Regions from separate parts of the Rhodococcus sp. Eu-32 genome, predicted to be linked through region 1. Evidence: riboswitches for the same ligand, from Rfam matches in the RefSeq annotation. Region 1 holds a riboswitch; the other holds the start of a gene.
What was found. A riboswitch is a leader RNA that binds a small molecule or an ion and turns the genes downstream of it on or off. The one in region 1 is predicted to bind thiamine pyrophosphate.
Positions count from the first base shown of each region.

Region 2: another riboswitch for thiamine pyrophosphate. It lies ahead of tenA (thiaminase II); the one in region 1 lies ahead of DK926_RS07775 (3-oxoacyl-ACP reductase).

Region 1 is NZ_QGNK01000005.1:32,713-38,091, forward strand. Features, by position in the region: gene DK926_RS07770 (LLM class flavin-dependent oxidoreductase) at 1-1,160, opposite strand, end outside; gene DK926_RS07775 (3-oxoacyl-ACP reductase) at 1,164-1,919, opposite strand; TPP riboswitch at 1,946-2,041, opposite strand; gene DK926_RS07780 (alpha-amylase family glycosyl hydrolase) at 2,111-3,397, opposite strand; gene DK926_RS07785 (alpha-hydroxy-acid oxidizing protein) at 3,394-4,554, opposite strand; gene DK926_RS07790 (VOC family protein) at 4,691-5,086, shown strand; gene DK926_RS07795 (DEAD/DEAH box helicase) at 5,158-5,379, shown strand, end outside.
Region 2 is NZ_QGNK01000019.1:4,329-9,707, reverse strand. Features, by position in the region: gene DK926_RS20460 (GAF domain-containing protein) at 1-779, opposite strand, end outside; gene DK926_RS20455 (acetoin reductase) at 841-1,608, opposite strand; gene DK926_RS20450 (2,3-butanediol dehydrogenase) at 1,605-2,660, opposite strand; TPP riboswitch at 2,786-2,884, shown strand; gene tenA (thiaminase II) at 2,878-3,603, shown strand; gene DK926_RS20440 (ABC transporter substrate-binding protein) at 3,624-4,604, shown strand; gene DK926_RS20435 (ABC transporter permease) at 4,582-5,379, shown strand, end outside.

The DNA of each region.
Region 1 (5,379 bases):
AGCGGCGGCATCAGGTTGAAGCCGTCGGCCGCGCCTGCCTGCACCCAGGCCTCGATCTCGTCGGCGATGGACTCGGGCGTACCGATCATCGTCGCATGTCCACCGCCCGCCGCGAGGGTGCCGAGTAGTTCGCGGACCGTCGGCGCATCCTTCTCGACGATGCGCAGGATCGTGTCGTACCTACCGTGCGGACCGGTGAACTCCTCGAGCGGCGGCAGTGACGGTACGGGTGCGTCGAGTTCCCAAGTAGTGCAATCCTGTTCGACGAACATGCTCAACTGACGCAGCGACTGCTCGACGGGGAGTAGCGCGTCCAGTTCTGCTTTCTTCGCTTTCGCCTCGCCCATCGTCGATCCCACGTACGTGACGAGCCCCGGCATGATCCCGACCGCCGACGCGTCCCTGCCCGCCTCCGCGATCCGCTGTTTGACGTCGGCGTAGTACCTCGATCCGGACGAGATATCGTACGCCACCGCATAAATGGCCTCGGCGTATCGAGCCGCGAGATCACGACCCTGCCCCGACGCGCCCGCCTGGAACAGCACCGGCCTACCTTGCGGCGATCGTGGAACCGTCAGCGGACCGTCGGCGCGAAAATGCTTGCCGTCATGGTCGATCCGATGCACCTTCGCTGGATCCGCATACATTCCGGCGCGGTCGAGAACGAGCGCGTCGGCGTCCCACGTGTCCCACAATGCCAGTGCGACGTCGACGAACTCCTCGGCTCGTGCGTAACGCTCGTTCCTGCCGGGGATGTCGTCGAAACCGTGGTTCCGTGCTTCGGCGTCGAACATCGAGGTGACGACATTCCATCCGGCTCGGCCGCCACTGATGTGATCCAGCGACGCCAGCATCCTGGCGGCGTGAAACGGAGTGTAGAACGTCGTCGACACCGTCGTCACGAGTCCGATGTGCGTCGTCGCCCGCGCCATGGCCGACAGAGCCGTGATCGGTTCCAGGAACCAGGTTCCGGCGCCTGCGGGGTCGCGTACCGAATGGCCGTCGGCGAAGAAGACTGCGTCGAGCTTGCCGCGTTCGGCGATCTGCGCCAGTTCCTCGTAGTACGCGATGTCACCGAGGTCTTCGACCCGCGAATTCGGGTGACGCCAGGCAGCGGTGTGGTGACCGCAACCGAACAAAAAGGCGTTCAAATGCAGCATGATTCAGTCCTTGACGAGACCGCCGTCGACGACGAGGTTCTGCCCGGTGACCGAGCGTGACCACGGGGACGCGAAGAACAGCAACGCGTCGGCGAATTCTTCGGGCGTGACGACACGCTGCAGTGGGGTCGACGAGGCGATGAGGTCGAACACTTCGTCGGGTGTCGCGGCGCTGGCGTCCGTCGTGCGCAGGAGCCCGCCGGAGACCATGTTGACCGTGATGCCATCAGGGCCGAGATCGGTTGCGAGAGTGCGTGTCAGAGACAGCAGCGCAGCTTTCGATGCCGTGTAGTCGTGGTACGGGACCACCGGGTTCTGGAACAAGTTGGTGCCGACGTTCACGATCCGGCCGAAGCCTGCGGCGCGCATGCCCGGGATCGCGCGCTGCGTCGTCGTCAATGCACCCTTCACGGCCCCACGGAATTGAGAATCGAACTGTTCCCACTCGATCGAATCGGCCTTGCTGCGCGCGTCACCATCGAACGAGAAGTCGGCGAGCGCATTGTTGACGACCGTCGTGATCGGCGTGCCGAAGTGCTTCTCGGCCGTGGCGAACAGCGCATCCACCTGGTCCGCATCGGTGACGTCCGCCTGTACCGCAACGCCACCGATCTCGGTGGCCAGCTTCTCGGCTGCCTCCTGGCTGCGTCGATAGTTGACGACGACACGTGCACCGTGCGCCGCGAAGGCCCGCGCGATCGCGGACCCGAGACCGCGGCCGGCACCGGTGACCAGAACTGTTTGCTCGTCCAATTTCATGTGAATGCGCCTCTCGCTCATAGGCACAGCTCAGACATAGACATCCCTACGCTGGTGCTGGCCAGATCAGGTTCGACGGGTGTGTTCTCAGCCGCCGTGCAGCGGCACCCCGTGTCGATTGCCGAGTGTAGCCGTATCGGCCTGTATATCTCTTTCTAGCTTGATCACTAGAAAACGATATACAGCCCGATTCAGCCGAGAACCACCCATCCGTGCGGTGGCACGGTGACGTGTCCGCCCTGCACCGCAGCCTGGCCGGCCAACACGGGTCCGCTCAACCGGCACTCGACGCTGTCGTCGCCGAGATTGAGGACAACGTGGATCCGTTCCTCGCCCGCTGACGCGCGGTACGCCAGTGCGGTGTTGGTCAGCTCGACGACCTCCGTCCGTGCCGTGTGCAGCCACGAGTGTCGCCTGCGCAGGCCGATCAATTCCTGATGCAGATGGAAGATCGGCCACCCGTACGGGGCGAGATCATCCTTGTGCGACGGGAATTCGGGGCGAACCTCGTCGTCCCCGCCGACGCGTTCCTCCTTGGTGCCGCGAAAACCCTGCTCGTCGCCGTAGTAGATAGTCGGCGTCCCCGCGACGGTGAACAGGACGACGAGGGCGTGCGCGAGGTGCCGTTCGTCCGTGATGGTGCTGGCGATGCGATTGACGTCGTGGTTACCGACGAACGTGGCGGGAACGAACGCGTCGAGCCACTCGTTGTGTCGGCCCAGCGCATGGGACAGCTCGAAGAAGTTCTTCTCGGAGATCGCGCTCCAGATCGCCTTCCACAGCTCGTACTGTGTCACCGAGTCGAGTGCGCTGTCCGCTGCGATGCGGCCGTAGTCACCGTGAATGACCTCACCCAGGAAGTAGGCATCCGGAAAGGACTGGCGCACACGGGGTACGACCGATGCCCAGAACGACGTCGGAACGGCGTAGGCCGCATCCAGACGCCAGCCGTCGGCGCCGCGACTCAGCCAGTGCGACATGACGTCGACCACGTACTGCCGGACGTCCTCGTTGTCGTGGTTCAGCGTCACCAGTTCGTCGTGGCCCTCGAAGTTGCGGTGCCGACCGGAGGAGTCGAGGTGAAACCAGGACGCGGCCTTCGCGTCACCGGCCAGCGTCTCCTGAAATCGTGGAAAACGTTGTCCCACATGATTGAATACACCATCGAGCAATACCCGCATTCCGCGGTCGTGTGCGGCCTCGATCAGCGCGTCGACGTCCTCGCCGGTGCCGAGTCGTTCGTCGACGCGGAAATGATCGACCGTCTCGTATCCGTGTCCCTCCGACGCGAAGATGGGCCCCAGGGCGATTCCCGACGCTCCGAGTTCGACTGCGTAATCGAGCCATTCGACGATGCCACGCAGCTTGTGTTCGTCCGCCGACGACGATCCGTCCCAATTCCGAACGGGCGCACCGACGAAGCCGAGCGGATACACCTGCCACCAGATCGCGTGCTGGACCCACGCCGGAGCGGTCACGCTCGGATCACCGACTCACGGCCGAGCTCCGACGCACCGGCGTGGCCGGACAGACTGGTGACGAGATCGAATTCCGCAAGGATACAACGTAGTACATGTTCGACGCCTGCTTGGCCCGCGAGCGCCAGACCGTACAGGAACGGCCTGCCGAGAAGGACTGCATCGGCGCCGAGCGCCAGCGCCTTAGCCATGTCGGCGCCGGTGCGTACACCGGAGTCGAACAGCACCGTCAGTCGATCGCCCACTGCGTCGACGATCTCGGGTAGTGCGTCCAACGATGCACGTGCACCGTCGATCTGGCGTCCGCCATGGTTCGACACGACGATACCGTCGACGCCGTGTTCCAGCGCGGAGCGTGCATCGCCGACGGTGCAGATTCCCTTCAGCACGATCGGGCCGTCCCAGTGCTGACGCAGGAACGCCAGCTGCGACCAGTTCAGGCCAGGATTCGGGAACATCTGCGCCCAATGCATCGCGGCAGCAATGGGATTGGCGTCGACCGGCTGTTCGAGGCCCGCTCGGAACGCCGGATCCGACAAGTAGTTCTCGATACCGAGGTTCGCCAGGAACGGGAGGTAACCGCGATCGAGGTCGGCGGGTCGCCAGCCGAGAAGGGTGGTGTCGAGAGTCAGGACGAGCGTCGTGAAGCCGGTGTCCTGTGCCCGTCCGAGGAAGCTCAGCAACACCGATTCATCGGTGGGCCAATACAACTGGTACCAGCGGGGCGCGTCGCCGCCCGCTTCGGCGACCTGCTCGAACGAGTGCGACGCCTGCGTCGAGTGAATGTAGGGCACGCCGAGGGCTGCGGCCGCGCGCACCGTCGCGAGTTCACCGTCGGGATGCGCGAGGGTCTGGATCCCGACGGGCGCGATCATCAGCGGCGCGGGCAGTGCGGTGCCGAGGATCGTCGTCGCGTGGTCGCGTTGGGCGGCGCTCCGCAACATGCGCGGTGCGATGCGCCAGGCGTCGAACGCATCGCGGTTCGCGCGCGCCGTCGAACCGCTGCCCGCGCTGGCGACGATGTAGCCCAGGGCCTCGGGCGTCAGCGTGGCCGCGGCCTGCTCTTCGAGCGTCGCGAGATTGGTCGTGATCTCCGGCCTCGTATCGGTGAACATCCCCTGGGCGTAGATGCCGATCTGGTGGTCGCTGAAGTTCATGTTTCACACCGTAATAGGAGCGCGCAACCTCACCTGCCCTGTCGGGCGGTTTCACCCTCATCTGCCGGTGCGGACGCGGTCTCGGTCATAGCGTGAACACGCCTATGTACGACGTCGATCGAAGGGCCCGAGCATCATGACCGAGTTCCCAGGACTCGCCCACGTGGCGATCACCGTCTCCGACCTGGCCGCCAGTACCGCGTGGTACTCGCGACTGTTCGGCTCCGATCCGGTCCTCGACGAGGACGAAGAATCCGGCACCTTTCACCACACGGTGTTCGCCATCGGCGGTGGCATGCTGTTCGGCCTGCACACCCATCCCGGCCACGCCACCGGGGATCCGTTCGACGAGCACCACATCGGACTCGACCACGTCGGCTTCGGATGTACCCAGGATCAGCTGCAGGAATGGCCGGCGAGGCTCGACGAGCTGAGCATCACCCACTCCGGCATCAAGAACGCCCACTACGGCTCCGGTATCTCCTTCCGCGATCCCGACAACATCGCATTGGAATTCTTCGCACCTGCCTGATAAGGGTCATTCCTGCAGGCTCCACTCCCGCCTGATCGGAGGTGTCGGACGGGTGCTCTACGGTGTTTGCCGTGCCACCTCGCAGACGCAAGCCCGCCTCCACCACCGCCCGTACCGTCGGCGCGGGGAAGAGCGCTGCAGCGCGCAAGTTCAAGCAGGCGAGCGGCACGTCGACCGCTAAGAAGAAAGCCGCGCCGAGGAAGAGGGCCGTCCGCAAGACGGTCTCACCCGACCTTCGGCTCCCGGACCCGGGCGAGCGCGTCTGGGTCCTCGACGTCCCGTTCGAGGACCGG
Region 2 (5,379 bases), on a different contig from region 1:
GATTCGACCGCAGCCACCCAGCCGTTGGAGTCGACGGCGAGCGCCGGCGCCTGCAGTCGCGCCAGCATCGGCGCTGCCACCGAGCGGAGACGGTCGAGATGCTGCCGATGGTGTTCGCGCAGTTGCGATTCCGCGAGACGCGCAATGGCGTCGACGAGAGCCAGTGTCGTCGGATGTACCGTGCTCGCCGGACCGCTGACGTCGACGGCGCCGATGACGCGCCCGGTGCGCGGATCCTTGATCGGTGCACCCGCGCACGTCCACGGATGATGGCTGCGCACATAGTGTTCCGCCGAGAAGATCTGTACGGCACGCCTGGACACGAGGGCGGTACCGATCGCGTTGGTACCGACGGAATCCTCCGCCCAACTGGCGCCTTCGACGAATCCGAGACCGTCGGCACGACCGAGGACCGACGTGGATCCGCTGCGCCACAGGACGCGTCCGTGCCGATCGGCGACGACGAGAATGTTGTCGCCGTCCTGGACGACCGATTCGAGTCCTCGGCCGAGGTCGTCGAGGATGTCGAACAAACCCGATTCCCGACGGCTCAGCTCGAGATCGGACGTGTCGATCTGCGGCGACTGCACACTGACCTTCTCGGGGTCGATACCGAGTGTCCGTAGCCGCCGCCAGGAATCACCGATGACTTCCCGCGGGCGCGCGGGCGACTTGCCGCCGGTCATGGTCGCGTCGTACACCGCACTGAGAATCTGCGCGTAGCGGCGCGGATCCTCGCCGGCCGCCAGCGCAGGTTCGGGGCCTGTCGACTGTGTCATCACCGGCAATTGTGCGCCAGCTCACAAACCGATGTAAAGCCAGGGCCGTCGAATGCACACCTCATCGATAGACGAGACCGCCGTCGATCAGCGGTGCCTGCCCGGTCATGTAGTCTGAATCCGGGCCCGCCAGGTAGGACACGAATGCCGCGACGTCGTCGGGCGTCTGCGCGCGTCCGAGCGCGATGCCGCCGACGAACTTGTCGTAGGTCTCACCTTCTTTCGCACCGGTCAGCTCGGCGAAACGCTTGTCGATGGTCACCCACATGTCGGTGCCGACGACGCCGGGGCAATAGGCATTGACGGTGATCCCGTCCGACGCGTATTCCTTCGCCGCGGCCTGGGTCAGCGCGCGCACCGCGAATTTCGTTGCGCTGTAGACGCCCAGCATCGCGAATCCGTCGTGTCCGGCGATCGACGACGCGTTGACGATCTTGCCCTTCTGCTTCAGCGTCCTGAATTTCGCTGCAGCGGCCTGAATTCCCCACAGAACACCGTCGACGTTGACGGCGAAGATGTTCTTCGTGTCCTCGGGGCGAACGTCGTCGAGCGGCGCGACCTGCGCGATACCCGCGTTGTTGACGATGACGTCGAATCCGCCGAGTTCCTCGTGCGCATGATCGACCGCCGCGAACACCTGATCGCGATCGGTCACGTCGGTGACGAAAGTCGTTGCATGACGCCCGATGTCACGAACCTCCTGCGCGACGGCGTCGATCTTGTCCGATGCCACGTCGACGAGCGCGATGTCGTGCCCGTCGCGGGCGAGGCGAAGTGCGATGCCGCGGCCGATTCCCTGACCGGCTCCGGTGACGAGTGCGACTGTCATTTCTCTCCTTCGGCTGGAGTTACCAGAACCTTCATCTTGTTACCCGCGTGCAGTGCCTCGAAACCGTCCTCGACCACGCCGTCGAGCGCGATCTTGTCCACCCATCCGGTCGTGTCGTACTGCCCGCGTGCCATCAGATCGATGACGGCGTCGTAGTCGGCCGAGGTGTAGCAGAGCGAACCTTGGATGCGAGATTCGTTCATGACGAGCTTCTGAAGCGTTGTGGTCAAGGGCTTTTCGTAGATCGCGACGCTGACCAGCGGCTTACGCGCACCGATGCAACTCAATGCCGTCTCGACGGCCGGTTGCACACCGGCTGCGTCGTAGATCGCGTCGGCGCCGCGACCGTCCGTGGTGTCGGCGATGAACTCAGGCACGTCGAGTGTCGTGGGATCGAGCGTCTTCGCGCCGAGCGCTTCGATCGATGCGCGACGCGTCGGCGACGGCTCGACCACGTACACGTCGTCGAGTCCTTTGCCGCGCAACGCAAACCACAGTCCGATACCGATCGGCCCTGCACCGAACACCATCGCGGTGTCGTCGGGCTTCGGGTCGCCGAGCGTTGCGGCATGGAATGCGACGGACATCGGCTCCACGAGCGCGCCCAGTTCGAGCGAAACATTGTCGGGCAGCTGGTGAATCATGTTCGACGGCACCACCGTGTATTCGGCCATCCCGCCGTCGGACATCAGTCCGTGGAATCCGATGTGCTGACAGATGTTGTAGTTGCCGGCTTTGCACGGACCGCAGTGGCCGCACCGGTAGAGCGGTTCGATGGCGACGCGGTCACCGATCTTCGCATCTCTGACTCCGGCGCCCACTTCTGTCACCGTTCCGGAGAACTCGTGCCCGAGCACAAGCGGCAGCTGCTGATGCGTCAGCGGGTGCGGTTCGGTAGGAACGAAGATCGGACCGGCATAGTACTCGTGCAGGTCGGTACCGCAGATGCCGTTGAACCCGACTCGAACCTTCACCTCACCTTCACGGGGCGACGGCTCGGGCACATCGGCGATCTCCACCTTGTTCGGACCGTAGTAGACGGCAGCGCGCATCGGTTCACTCCTCACCGGTTGATTCGATGAACACATGTCTATGTGACCTGACCCACAAGCGACAGGGTTGCAGCCCGTTGCAGTCCTTCGATCGCCCGGTCGGCGGATGGTGCTATGGTCGGCGTTGTTCTGACACGGGGTGCGTCCTACCTGAGGATGCTGAGATCACACCCGTCGAACCTGATGCAGTTAATGCTGACGAAGGGATGTCAAGGCGATGGTTACGCCTGTGCACTCGGCGGATTCGGTCCGCCACACGGACCGCATGTGGGACGCAACGGGCTCGTTGCGCACCGCTATCGACGGGCTCGAGTTCCTCGAGCAGCTCGGACACGGAACGTTGCCGCTCGACGCGTTCCGCTTCTACATCGAGCAGGACCGGCTCTACCTGGCCGGATACACCAAGGCGCTGGCCATTCTCGCATCGCGGGCGCCCGACGCGACCACGGCCGCGTTCTGGGCGACATCGGCGGCCAGCGCTGTCGACGAGGCATCTCTGCACGAACAACTGTTGTCCGGCAGTGCGCTCCCTCCGTCGGACGCGCGCGTCGAGCATTCACCGACGTGCCTCGGCTACACCTCCTACCTGATCGCCACTGCAGCCACCGAGCCGTATCCGGTCGCGGCCGCAGCAATTCTGCCGTGCTTCTGGATCTACGCCGATGTGGCGGCGCGGTTGGCGGGTGCAGCACAGGACGTGCTGGCACGGGATCCCGAGCACCCGTACGCCCGATGGGTGTCGACGTACGATTCCGACGAGTTCCGCGACATCGTCTCCGCCGCAAGAACCCTCGTCGACGAGGCGGCCGATGGAGCGACCGAGGCACAGCGCGAGGCGATGGTCGACGCGTTCGTGATCGCCACTCGATACGAGCTGTCGTTCTGGGACACAGCCTTGCATCCGACGCCGTGGTCGCACTCGCGATCGGCGGTGGCGTTGTGAAAAAGCTTCTTGCACTCGCCGTGTCGGCCGTGTCGATCGCGGGACTCACCGCGTGCGCACAGTCGAACGATTCCGACACGATCCGATTCGCACTCGACTGGACACCGAACACCAACCACACCGGACTGTACGTTGCGCTGCAGGAAGGCTACTTCGCCGACGCCGGTCTCGACGTCGAGGTGCTGCCCTACAACAACACCTCGCCCGACACGCTCGTCGATTCGGGCAACGCCGAATTCGGTATCAGCACGCAGAGTTCGACGGCATTCGCGAAAGCAGCAGGTGCACAGATCGTCTCGGTGCTCGCACCGCTGCAGCACTGGGCGACGGGCATCGGAGTCAAGGCCGATCGCGACGACATCCCGAGCCCGAAGGCGTTGGACGGAAAGACGTACGCGGGCTTCGGTGACACCGGCGAGCAGGCGACGCTGAGGCAGGTCGTGCGGAACGACGGCGGCGCGGGCGACTACGAGACGGTCGTGCTCGGCACATCCGCCTACGAAGCCGTCTACTCCGGCACCGCCGACTTCACCGTGTCCTACTTCGCGTGGGAAGGCATCGAGGCCGAGCACAGCGGCACGCCGATGAAATACTTCGACTACACCGACTACGGATTTCCCGACGCGTACGCGATCACCATCAGCGGCAACGAGAACTGGCTGGCCGACAACCCCGACGAGGCGAGAAAGTTCGTCCAGGCGTTGCAGCGCGGCTACCAACTCGCAGCCGACGATCCGCACCGCGCCGCACAGGACGTCATCGACGCCAACCCCGGCGCGTTCACCGACGAGGACCTCGTGTTCGAGAGCCAGCAGATGCTCGCCGACAGTTACATGAAGGACGCGTCGGGAACCGTGGGTACGCAGAACCTCGAGAAGTGGGCGGCCTACTCGAAGTTCCTCTACGACAACGGTGTTCTCGTCGACGAGTCCGGCGCGCCGCTGACGTCCGAACCCGACTGGTCGACGTACTTCACCGATGACTACCTCGCCGATCAGTAGCACAGCCGAGTCGTCGTCACCCCGTGCCCGACGGGTCCTGACGCTCGTTCGGTGGGCGCTGCCGTCGGCGACGATCGTCGTCGTGCTGGTCGCCGCATGGCAGATCTACGTCTCGGTCTCCGGCATCAGGCCGCAGGTGCTGCCGTCGCCGACACGCATCGTGACGCAGGGCTGGGCACATCGCGACGCGATCGCCACGAACGCCGCGGCCACGCTGCAGGTCACGATCGTCGGATTCGCGGTGTCGCTCGTCGTGGCCTGGGTTCTGGCTGTGGCCGTCGACTTCTCGCCGTGGCTGCGCCGGGCCGTCGTCCCGCTGTTCGTGGTATCGCAGACGTTGCCGATCATCGCCATCGCGCCGCTGCTCATCATCTGGTTCGGATTCGGACTGCTCCCGAAGATACTCGTCATCGCGCTGGCAACGTTCTTCCCGATGGCCATCGGTTTGATCGAAGGCTTCGCCGCCACCGACCGCGACGCTCGCTCACTGCTGGCCAGTATGGGCGCGAGTCGGTGGCAGCAGTTCCGGTACGTGCGACTGCCGTCGGCGATGCCCCGGTTCTTCACAGCACTGCGTATCGGCATCACGTATGCGGTCGTCGGTGCGATCTTCGCCGAATATGCCGGCGCAAGTGCAGGACTCGGCATCTACATGGCCCAGCAGAAGAACTCGTTCCGCACCGATCTCGTATTGGCCGCAGTGGTCGTGACGGCCGTCATCAGCGTCGCACTGTTCCTGCTCACGTACGCCGTCGAACGCGTCGTCGCGCCGTGG